DNA from 2 places in the Zoogloea oryzae genome. Region 2 is predicted to be linked to the other one. Evidence: predicted binding sites of a transcription regulator. Region 2 holds the regulator's gene; the other holds the start of a gene.
The links. Region 2 encodes FNR, which switches genes on or off when oxygen is low (the NO sensors DNR and NnrR bind a similar motif). Its sites were predicted from a motif close to TTGANCTAGNTCAA; they were not measured.
Positions count from the first base shown of each region.

Region 1 (5,194 bases), on a different contig from region 2:
TCCGATTGCAGTGATCGTCGGGCTGTCGTTCTTCGTGCTGTGGAGCCTGTGGGCGCTGCGGGCCCACATGCTGCGCCGGGTGCGGGTGGAGAAGGAGCGCGACCGGCTGTTCAACCTGTCCCTCGACATGCTGGCGGTGATGGCTCACGACGGGCTGTTCCGGCGCTGCAACCCGGCCTTCGAGCGCATCCTGGGATATTCGCCCGAGGCGTTGCCGGGCAGTTCGCTCCTCGATTACATCCACCCGGACGACGTGGCCGACTCGGTGGTGCGCCTGCGCAGCCTGGCGGCCGGCACGCCGGAGGCCTTCGAGAACCGCTGCCGCTGCGCCGATGGCAGCTACCGCTGGCTGGCCTGGAGCATCAACTCGGTGCCCGAGGAGAAGCTGATGTACGCCGTCGCCCACGACATCACCGGGCGCAAGGCGGCCGAGGAGGCGCTCCACCACGAATACGCCTTCCGCCAGTCGATGGAGGAGTCCCTCATCACCGGCCTGCGAGCCATCGACCTGACCGGCCGCATCACCTACGTGAACCCCGCCTTCTGCCGCATGACCGGCTGGTCGCGGGAGGAGCTGGTGGGCACCTGCCCGCCCTTTGTTTACTGGCCGCCCGACGAGATCGAGGCCCTGCAGCACAACCTGGAACTCACCCTCAGCGGCAACGCGCCCTCCACCGGCTTCGAGATGCGCGTCCAGCGCAAGAACGGCGAGAGCATGGATGCGCGCTTCTACCTGTCGCCGCTGATCGACGGGGATGGGCGGCAGACCGGCTGGATGGCCTCGATCACCGACATCACCGAGCCCAAGCGGGTGCGAGCCCAGCTGGAGGCCGCCCACGAGCGCTTCGTGGCGATCCTCGACGGCCTCGACGCGGCGGTGTACGTGGCCGACGCCGCCAACGACGAGATCCTGTTTGCCAACCGCGCCTTCAAGAGCATCTACGGCTTTGATGCGGTGGGCCAGCGGGTCGGCATCTACGGCCTGCCCACGCCGCCCGACACCAACTGGTACGACGTGGACCCGCGTCGCCTGTCGCCCCAGCAGGTGCCCCGCGAGCTCTACGACGGCGAATTGCAGAACGGGCTCTCCGGACGCTGGTATCACATCCGCGAGCGGGCCACCCGCTGGGTGGATGGTCGCGTGGTGCGGATGGCGATCGCCACCGACATCACCGACAAGAAGCGCGTCGAAGAAGAAAACCGCGCCCAGCAGGAGCGCCTGCAGCGCACCTCGCGCCTCATCACCATGGGCGAGATGGCCTCCACCCTGGCCCACGAGCTCAACCAGCCGCTGGCGGCGATCGCCAATTACTCGATGGGCTGCGTCAATCGCCTGCAGTCGGGCGACTATCGCCAGGAGGACATCCTCACCGCGATGCAGAAGGCCAGCGCCCAGGCCGAGCGGGCCGGGCGGATCATCCGTCGGGTGCGCGAGTTCGTGAAGAAGAGCGAGCCGCGGCGCCAGCTGGTGGCCCTGTCGGGCATCGTCGAGGACGCCATCGGCTTTGTCGAGATCGATGCCCGCCGCCACGTCGCCCAGGTGGTCAGCCAGATCCCCGCCGATCTGCCGCCGGTGTTTGCCGACTCCGTGATGATCGAGCAGGTGGTGCTCAACCTCGTCAAGAACGGCATCGAGGCCATGCGCGAGACGCCCGCCGAGGAGCGCGTCCTCACGGTGTCGGCGAGGATCGCCGAGCATAATCTGGTCGAGGTGTCGGTGGCCGACCGGGGGCATGGCCTCTCCGACGAAGCCCGCGAGAAGCTGTTCTCGCCGTTCTACACCACCAAGGCCGAGGGCATGGGCATGGGCCTCAACATCTGCCGCTCGATCGTCGAATTCCACAACGGCCGCCTGTGGGTGGACGCGAACCCCGCCGGAGGATGTATCTTCCGCTTCACCCTGCCTTTGGAGACTCCCCTTGAAAGCGCCCGAATCGACGCCTGAACAAATCATCTATCTGGTGGATGACGATGAAGCCCTGCGGGATTCCCTCGTCTGGCTGCTCGAATCCCAGGGTTTCAAGGTGGCCGCCTTCCCGTCGGCCGAAGATTTCCTGCGCCGCTGGCGGCCGGAGTTCAACGGCTGCCTGCTGCTGGACGTGCGCATGCCGGGAATGAGCGGGCTGGAGCTCCACGAGCGCCTGCGTGCCCAGTACTGCACCCTGCCGGTCATCTTCATCACCGGCCACGGCGACGTGCCGATGGCGGTGGCGGCGCTCAAGAAGGGTGCGGTCGATTTCATCGAGAAGCCCTTCAACGACAACGACCTGCTGCACCTGGTGAGCCAGTGCCTGGCCAAGGAACGCGAGAGCCGCGACCGCCGCCGCCAGGACGCCGAAGTCTCCCGCCGGCTCGACCAGCTGACCCAGCGCGAGCGCGAGGTGCTGGACCTCATCATCGTCGGAAAGCTGAACAAGCAGATCGCCGATGTGCTGGGAATCAGTATCAAGACGGTGGAAGTCCATCGTGCCCGCGTGATGGAGAAGATGGGCGCGCAATCGCTGGCGGAGCTTGTCCAGAGCGTCATGGCGATCGAAGGGGTTGCGAGTCGATCGTGATACATTTTTTCTTGAGTTTTTTGGAAAAACGTATCTTTGGTTGACCTGTCTCAAGCCCGGCGGCGGCGGGGCTTTCTACACTCTCCGGCTTCATCCTGTCGGAGTTTGCTTCATGGGAAACGCCCTGGCCGCCGCCGCGGCAAACCGCCTGTTCCTGTCCGGTAACGACGCCGTCGCCCACGCCGCGCGGGATGCCGGCGTGCGTGTGGCGGCTGCCTATCCCGGCACGCCGAGCACCGAGATCCTCGAAGTGCTGGCCCGTTTCCCCGGCCTCTACGCCGAGTGGTCGCCCAACGAAAAGGTCGCCCTCGAAGTGGCGCTGGGCGCGTCGATGATGGGCGCCCGGGCCTTCTCCGCGATGAAGCACGTGGGCCTCAACGTGGCCTCCGACGCATTGATGACCATGACCGTCACCGGCGTCGAGGGCGGGCTGGTGATCGCCGTGGCCGACGACGTGGGCATGTCGTCATCCCAGAACGAGCAGGATTCGCGCTTCTGGGGCCGCTTCGCCCATGTGCCGGTGCTGGAGCCGGCCGATTCCCAGGAAGCCTACGACATGACTCGGGCGGCCTTCCGGCTGTCCGAGCAGTTCCGCGTGCCGGTGATCCTGCGCCTCACCACCCGCATCTGCCACGTGAAGGGCCGCGTCGAGCTGTCGCCGGTCGAAACCCACGAGCCCACCGGCTTCACCAAGGATCCGCGACGCTGGGTGATGGTGCCCGGCAACGCCAAACCGCGTCTGCCGCTGATGTTCGAGCGCGAGGCGGCCCTGCGCGCCGAAGCCGGCAACTCGCCGCTCAATTGCATCGAATCCGGCCCCGACCGGCGCATCGGGTTCGTCACCTCCGGCCCGGCCTACATGCACGTGCGCGAGGCCTTTCCGGATGCGCCGGTGCTCAAGCTCGGGATGAGCTACCCGCTGCCCCTCGGTCTGGTGCGCGAGCTGGCTGCCGGGGTTGAAACCTTGCTGGTGGTGGAGGAGACCGAACCGCTCGTCGAAGCGGAGATCAAGGCCGCCGGCATCGCCTGCGTGGGCAAGGACGTGCTGCCGCGCCTGGGCGAGTTGTCGCCCGAAGTGCTGCGCCGGGGCGTGGCCCGCCTGCGCGGCGAGGCGTCACCCGAGGTGGATGCGCTGCCGGCCCAGCAGGTCTTCCCGCGGCCGCCCACCATGTGTGTGGCCTGCCCGCACCTGGGCATCTATTACACGCTGTCGCAGCTCAAGAACATCATCATCTCGGGCGACATCGGCTGCTACACCCTGGGCGCCGGCCATCCGTGGAACGCGCTGGATACCTGCATCTCGATGGGTGCCTCGATGGGCATGGCGCTGGGCATGGACAAGGCGCGCGGCGAGGTCGACAAGAACAAGAAGATCGTCGCGGTGATCGGCGACTCGACCTTCATGCACATGGGCATGCAGGGCCTGCTCGACATCACCTACAACGGCGGCAACGTGACGGTGCTGCTGCTCGACAACCGCGCGGTGGGCATGACCGGCGGCCAGGACAACCCCGCCACCGGCCGCGACATCCACGGGGCCGAGGCGCCTCGGGTGGATTTCCCGCGCATGTGCGAGGCGCTCGGGGTGAAGAAGGAGCGCATCCGGGTGGTCGATCCTTACCAGCTGCCGGTGCTCTTCAAGACGCTGCGGGAGGAGACGAAGATCGACGAGCCCTCGGTGATCATCACCGACCGGCCCTGCGTGCTCATCGACGACTACAAGAAGACGCCGCCCTACGCGGTGATCGACGACACCTGCACCGGCTGCGGCAACTGCCTCGAGGTGGGTTGCCCGGCGATCCACGTGACGCGCCGCGACAAGGCCATCAAGCCGTCGGGCAAGGAGGTCGATCTCGCCTTCGTGCGCATCGAGACCAGCGCCTGCACGGGTTGCGGGCTGTGCGTCCAGCCCTGTGCGCCGAAGGCCATCGTTCACGCCCTGCCGGTGGTGCCGGTGCGTTTCATGAGCCGTAGCTGAGAGGGCATTGCGATGCAGAAAAACACCAACATCCTCGTGTGCGGCATCGGCGGCCAGGGCGTGATGACGGCTACCGAGATCCTCGCCGAAGCGGCGCTCGCCCTCGGCTTCGACGCCAAGAAAACCGAAGTGGCTGGCATGAGCCAGCGCGGCGGCGTGGTGGTGTCGCACCTGCGCTTTGGCGAGCGGGTGCTGTCGCCCCAGATCGCCCAGGGCGAGGCCGATCTGCTGGTGGGCTTCGAGGCCGCCGAGACGCTGCGCTGGGCCCACATGCTGCGCCCGGGCGCGCCGGTGCTCACCAACACCTCGCGCCTGTCGCCGCCGGTGGTGGAGTGCGGCGTGTTCGATTACCCGGACGATCCGGTCGGTCAGCTGCGCGCCCTGGGTGTGCCGCTGCAGGCCTTCGATGCGGCCGAGATCGCGCTGGAGTTTGGCGACATCCGCCTCGGCAACACGGTGATGCTGGGGGCGATGTCGGATCACCTGCCGTTTCCCGCCGAGGTGCTGCGGGAGGCGGTCGAGGCCCGCTTCGCCCAGCGCAAGCCCGAGAAGCGCGAGGTGAATCTGCGCGCCTTCGACGCCGGTCGGGAGCGGGCGGCGGCGCTGGTGGTCTAGATAGTCGGCCCAGAGCGTCACTATCGCCGGGCCGGACGAACTC
Region 1 covers NZ_BSPX01000036.1:7,198-12,391, forward strand. The annotation lists gene QQK25_RS12575 (PAS domain-containing sensor histidine kinase) at 1-1,945, shown strand, start outside; gene QQK25_RS12580 (response regulator transcription factor) at 1,920-2,558, shown strand; gene QQK25_RS12585 (thiamine pyrophosphate-dependent enzyme) at 2,671-4,536, shown strand; gene QQK25_RS12590 (indolepyruvate oxidoreductase subunit beta) at 4,549-5,151, shown strand; gene QQK25_RS12595 (hypothetical protein) at 5,172-5,194, opposite strand, start outside.
Region 1: QQK25_RS12585 (thiamine pyrophosphate-dependent enzyme) is a predicted target of FNR. The motif match lies at 2,599-2,612, and genes of this name have one in related genera.

Region 2 (5,194 bases):
TCGCCCTGTCGCTGATGACCGCCGTGCGCGCCTACGATCTGCCCAAGTCCGACCTGCGCGAGCTGCGCCGCCGTCTGTGGCATCGCCTGCGCACCCGGCCGCGGGATTTCCTGCTCCCGCCGAAGCGCCCGGCGGCTTCCTGAGGGTGCTGCGGGGAGGCTCAAGCTTGACGGCATCACGCCGTTAATCTCCCCGCGGCAGCCGGCCGGCTCATCCCGATGGGATCGAGGGCGGCGACCGCTCCGATCGATGCGTCCCACCCATGCGGTCCGTCACCGAGAGCCCCGAATGAATGCGCCCGAACGAAACCTCAAACTGACCAACCACCGCTCCGGCGAGCTTGCCGGCATCGTGCGGGTCAACGAAGAAATCAAGGCCATCGTCGCGACGGCCTTCCGGATCAACCTGATGGCCCTCAACGCCATCTTCCTGGCCAAGCGCGCGGGCAACGCCGCGCTGGGCTTCGGCGTGCTCTCCAACGAACTGCGCCGCTTCGCCCAGGATCTCACCCGACACATGGCCTCGCTGCGCGACATGACCTCCGGCTCGGTGGGCAGCGTCACCGGCGTCGTCCAGCAGCAGCGCAACTCGCGGATCCTCGCCGAGGCGATCCGCCTCGCCGGCGAGGTGCCCGGCGTGCGCGAGGCCCGCAAGCGCGGGATGGCGCGCCTGTCGGCCCAGCAGGTCAAGCTGCGCGCCCTCGACCTGCGCCTGCGCGCGGCGGTCGAGGAGACCCAGCAACTGGTCGAACTGGGCGGCGTGCTGGCCCGCTCGGCCAAGATCGAGGCGGCTTACGGCGGCGGGTTCAGCCCGGCGCTGATGCAGGTCTCGACGGATTTCGCGGAGGTGATCGCGCAGATCAAGCGATCCCTCGAAGTGCTCGGCAAGGAACGGCTCGTAAAGGACTAGGAACCCATGAAGCAGGCTCACTGTATCTTCCAGGAAGACGACCACCGCTGGCTGGCGATCGCGCGCGATGCGACCAAGCCGGGCTACATCATCGACACCAACGAATACGTGATCGTCGATGGCGAGGAGGCGCTGCTGTGCGACCCGGGCGGCATCGAGATCTTTCCGGCGGTCTTCTCGGCCCTGTCGGCAGAGTGCGACCCCACCAAGCTGGCCGGCCTGTTCGCCTCCCACCAGGACCCGGACATCATCTCGTCCCTGGCCCTGTGGCTGGAGTTCAAGCCGGATCTCAAGTGCTACACCAGCTGGCTGTGGCAGTCCTTCCTGCCCCACTTCGGCGGCGAGGACACCACCTTCGTGCCGATTCCCGATCCGGGCATGACCATCAAGCTCGGCAGCCTCGAACTGCAGGCCGTGCCGGCCCATTATCTGCACTCGTCGGGCAACTTCAACCTGTATGACCCGAAGGCCAAGATCCTGTTCTCCGGCGACATCGGCGCGGCGCTGCTGCCGCCCGACCAGGGCGGGCTGTACGTGGAGGATTTCTCCCGCCACATCCGCCACGCGGAAGCCTTCCACAAGCGCTGGATGGGCTCCGACCGGGCCAAGCGTGACTGGTGCGAGCGCGTCTCGCGGCTGGAGATCGACATGCTGGTGCCCCAGCACGGCTCGATCTACCAGGGCGCCGACGTGCAGCGCTTCATCAACTGGTTCGCGGCGCTGGAAGTGGGCGTGCTGCGCGGCTGAAGTTGAGGCCCCGCAAGGACGGGGCAGGGCGGATGCCCGAAAATGTCGTCAAGGCGTAACCCCATCCGAGGCGACATGTACCTGCTCATCAAGCATCTCCACATCACCTGCGTCGTGCTGAGCGGCGCGGGTTTTCTTTTGCGCGGCTGGTGGTCGATCACCGGATCGCCGCTGCTCAAGGCCCGGCTGACCCGGCGCCTGCCTCACGTGATCGACTCGTGTCTGCTCGCCAGCGCCATCGCTCTGGCGTGGATGGCCGGGCAATACCCCTTCGTGGATGGCTGGCTGACCGCCAAGGTGCTGGGCCTGCTGGCCTACATCGGCCTAGGTGTCGTGGCCCTGCGACCGACGCGGCCGCTCGGCGTGCGCGTGGTGGCGCTCGCCGCGGCGGCGGCCGTGTTTTCGTACATTGTGTCAGTGGCGCTCACCAAGAACCCGGCGGGCTGGCTCGCGCTCGTCTGATCAGATGGCGTGGTGGTTCAGCAGCCGCTTGAGCCCCGGGGTGTCAAGGATGCGGATGTGCTTCTGCTGGACCGCCACCAGGCCTTCTTCCTGGAAGCGCGAGAAGGCGCGGGAGACGGTTTCGAGCTTCAGGCCCAGGTAGGAGCCGATCTCGTCGCGGGTCATGCGCAGATGGAACTCGGACGGCGAGAAACCCCGCGCGGTGAAGCGCTGGGACAGGTTGAGCAGGAAGGCGGCGAGGCGTTCCTCGGCGCGCATGGAGCCGAGCAGCATCATCACGCCGTGGTCGCGCACGATCTCGCGGCTCATGATCTTGTGGAACTGGTGCTGCAGGCTCTCGACCTGACGCGACAGCTCTTCGAGGCGGCTGAAGGGGATCACGCACACTTCGCTGTCTTCGAGGGCGATGGCGTTGCACGAGTGGTGTTCGGTGCTGATGCCGTCCAGCCCCAGGACTTCGCCGGTCATCTGGAAACCGGTGACCTGATCGCGGCCGTCCTCCAGAATGACATCGGTCTTGAACGAGCCGGCGCGGATCGCGTAGATCGCCTCGAAGGACTCCCCGGAGCGGTAGAGATGCTGCTGACGCTTGATCTTGCGACGGCTGCCGACGAGCTCGTCGAGCTGGTTTATTTCCCGCGGGTCGAGCCCGAACGGCAGGCACAGCTCGCGCAGATTACACTGGGAACAAGCTGTCTTGATCTCGATAATTGTTGCTGGAATCGCAGAATTCATCTGTACGCTTACCACCTGGACTTGAGAGGATTTACCAACCTTTGGAGCCCTTTGATCCACATCAATACGATTACAGGATGATTCTGCGATCGTTTCGCGGAATTAATAGAAGCACGCCCATGAACGCGACTCAAAAAGATCTGATCTTCGACCCCGAGCTCATTCGCAAGTTTGATGTGAATGGCCCGCGTTACACTTCGTATCCGACCGCAGACCGCTTCGTCGAGGCCTTCAACTCCGACGCGCTGTGCGACTGGCTCGGCAAGAGGTCGATCGGCGGGATTGGCAAACCGCTCTCATTATACTTCCACATCCCGTTCTGCAATACGATCTGCTACTACTGCGCCTGCAACAAAATCATCACCAAGGATCACGGGCGCTCGGCCAAGTATCTGGAGTACCTCGAGAAGGAGGTTGATCTTCAGGTCGCCTGCCTGCAGGGCCCGCGGGAGGTGCTGCAGCTTCACCTGGGCGGCGGCACGCCCACCTTCCTGTCCCACGACGAGCTGCGCCAGCTGATGGGCATCGTGAAGAAGCACTTCACGCTGGTGCCCGACGGCGAGTACTCCATCGAGGTCGACCCCCGCAAGGTCGATGAAGCCACCGTCGCGCTGCTGGCCGAGCTGGGCTTCAACCGCATGAGCGTCGGCATCCAGGATTTCAACCCGGATGTGCAAAAGGCCGTCAATCGCGTCCAGAGCGAGGAAGAAACCAAGCTGGTGATCGACGCGGCCCGCGCCCACGGCTTCAAGTCGGTGAGTGTCGACCTGATCTACGGCCTGCCCAAGCAGAACGTTATCAGCTTCAACCGCACCCTTGAGCAGATCCTGGCCCTGTCGCCGGATCGCCTGTCGATCTACAACTACGCGCACCTGCCGAGCCTCTTCAAGCCCCAGCGCCGCATCGTCGACGCGCAGCTGCCGTCGGGCGAGACCAAGCTGCAGATCCTGCAGCTGGCCATCCGCCGCCTCACCGAGGCCGGCTACGTCTACATCGGCATGGACCACTTCGCCAAGCCGACCGACGAGCTCACCACCGCCCAGCGCCAGGGCCGCCTGCACCGCAACTTCCAGGGCTACTCGACCTACGCCGAGTGCGACCTGCTGGCCTTCGGCGTCTCCGCCATCGGCAAGGTCGGGCCGACGTACGCCCAGAACGTGAAGACGCTGGACGAGTACTACGACATCCTCGACACCGGCCGCCTGCCGGTGCTGCGCGGCATCGAGTTAACCCCGGACGACCTGCTGCGCCGGGCGATCATCCAGGCGCTCATGTGCCACTTCGAGCTGTCCATCGAATCCATCGAGATCGCCCACTTGATCGACTTCAAGAAGTACTTCGCTGCCGAGCTCGCCGACCTGCGCGAGATGGAGAAGGGCGGCCTCCTGAAGATCGACGACCAGTGGATCAGCGTGCTGCCCGCTGGCCGGATGCTGGTGCGGGCCATCGCGATGGTGTTCGACCGTTACCTGCGCTCCGACCGGGAGCGGACCCGCTACTCCAAGGTGATCTGATTCGCCGTCTGGTTGCTCCGGATCGTCAGGACTAAACTATGCGCCCCGTGACCTCGCGGGGCGCTTTTCATTTGCAGGGTTGAAACCATGCCGGAAACCGGTTACTTCGCAGTCTTCCTGATCGGCCTGCTGGGCGGCACCCACTGCGTGGCCATGTGCGGTGGCATCGTCAGCGCGCTCACCGTGCAGACGATCCAGATGCCCGGCCAGAAGCGTCGCGAGTGGCCGCTGCACCTGGCCTACAACCTCGGCCGGATCGGCAGCTACACCCTGGCCGGCGCGGCGATGGGCGCCATCGGCACGGTGGGCATGCTGTTCAACGACATCCTGCCGATCCAGCTCGCCCTGTACGTGGCGGCCAACCTGATGCTGGTGGCGCTGGGGCTTTACCTCACCGGCTTCACCCGCGCGCTGGCGGGGGTCGAGAAGCTCGGCCAGCGGCTGTGGAACCGCATCCAGCCGCTCACCCGGCGCTTCCTGCCGGCACGCTCGGTGGCCCAGGCGTTTCCGCTGGGGGCGCTGTGGGGCTTTCTGCCCTGCGGGCTGGTGTACAGCGTGCTGGCGACGGCCCTCGTCACCGGCTCGGCCGAGCGCGGCGCGGCGCTGATGCTGGCCTTTGGCCTCGGCACGCTGCCCAACCTGATGCTGGCGGGCCTGGTGCTCAAGCGCCTGCGCGACGTGGTGCGGAACCAGGCGGTGCGTACGGGGTCTGGACTGGTGGTGCTCGCCTTCGGCGTCTATGGTCTGGTGACGACGCCGTCGCTGGGCAGCAAGCTGTGGAATGGCGTGGTGTGCCATTTCTGACCCAACACTGGAGTACGCGGGAT
Region 2 covers NZ_BSPX01000105.1:1,834-7,027, reverse strand. The annotation lists gene QQK25_RS21055 (transporter-like protein) at 1-143, shown strand, start outside; gene QQK25_RS21050 (methyl-accepting chemotaxis protein) at 289-909, shown strand; gene QQK25_RS21045 (oxygen-binding di-iron domain-containing protein) at 916-1,656, shown strand; gene QQK25_RS21040 (SirB2 family protein) at 1,732-2,118, shown strand; gene fnr (fumarate/nitrate reduction transcriptional regulator Fnr) at 2,119-2,853, opposite strand; gene hemN (oxygen-independent coproporphyrinogen III oxidase) at 2,973-4,367, shown strand; gene QQK25_RS21025 (sulfite exporter TauE/SafE family protein) at 4,455-5,171, shown strand; partial or broken gene QQK25_RS21020 (heavy metal translocating P-type ATPase) at 5,193-5,194, shown strand, end outside.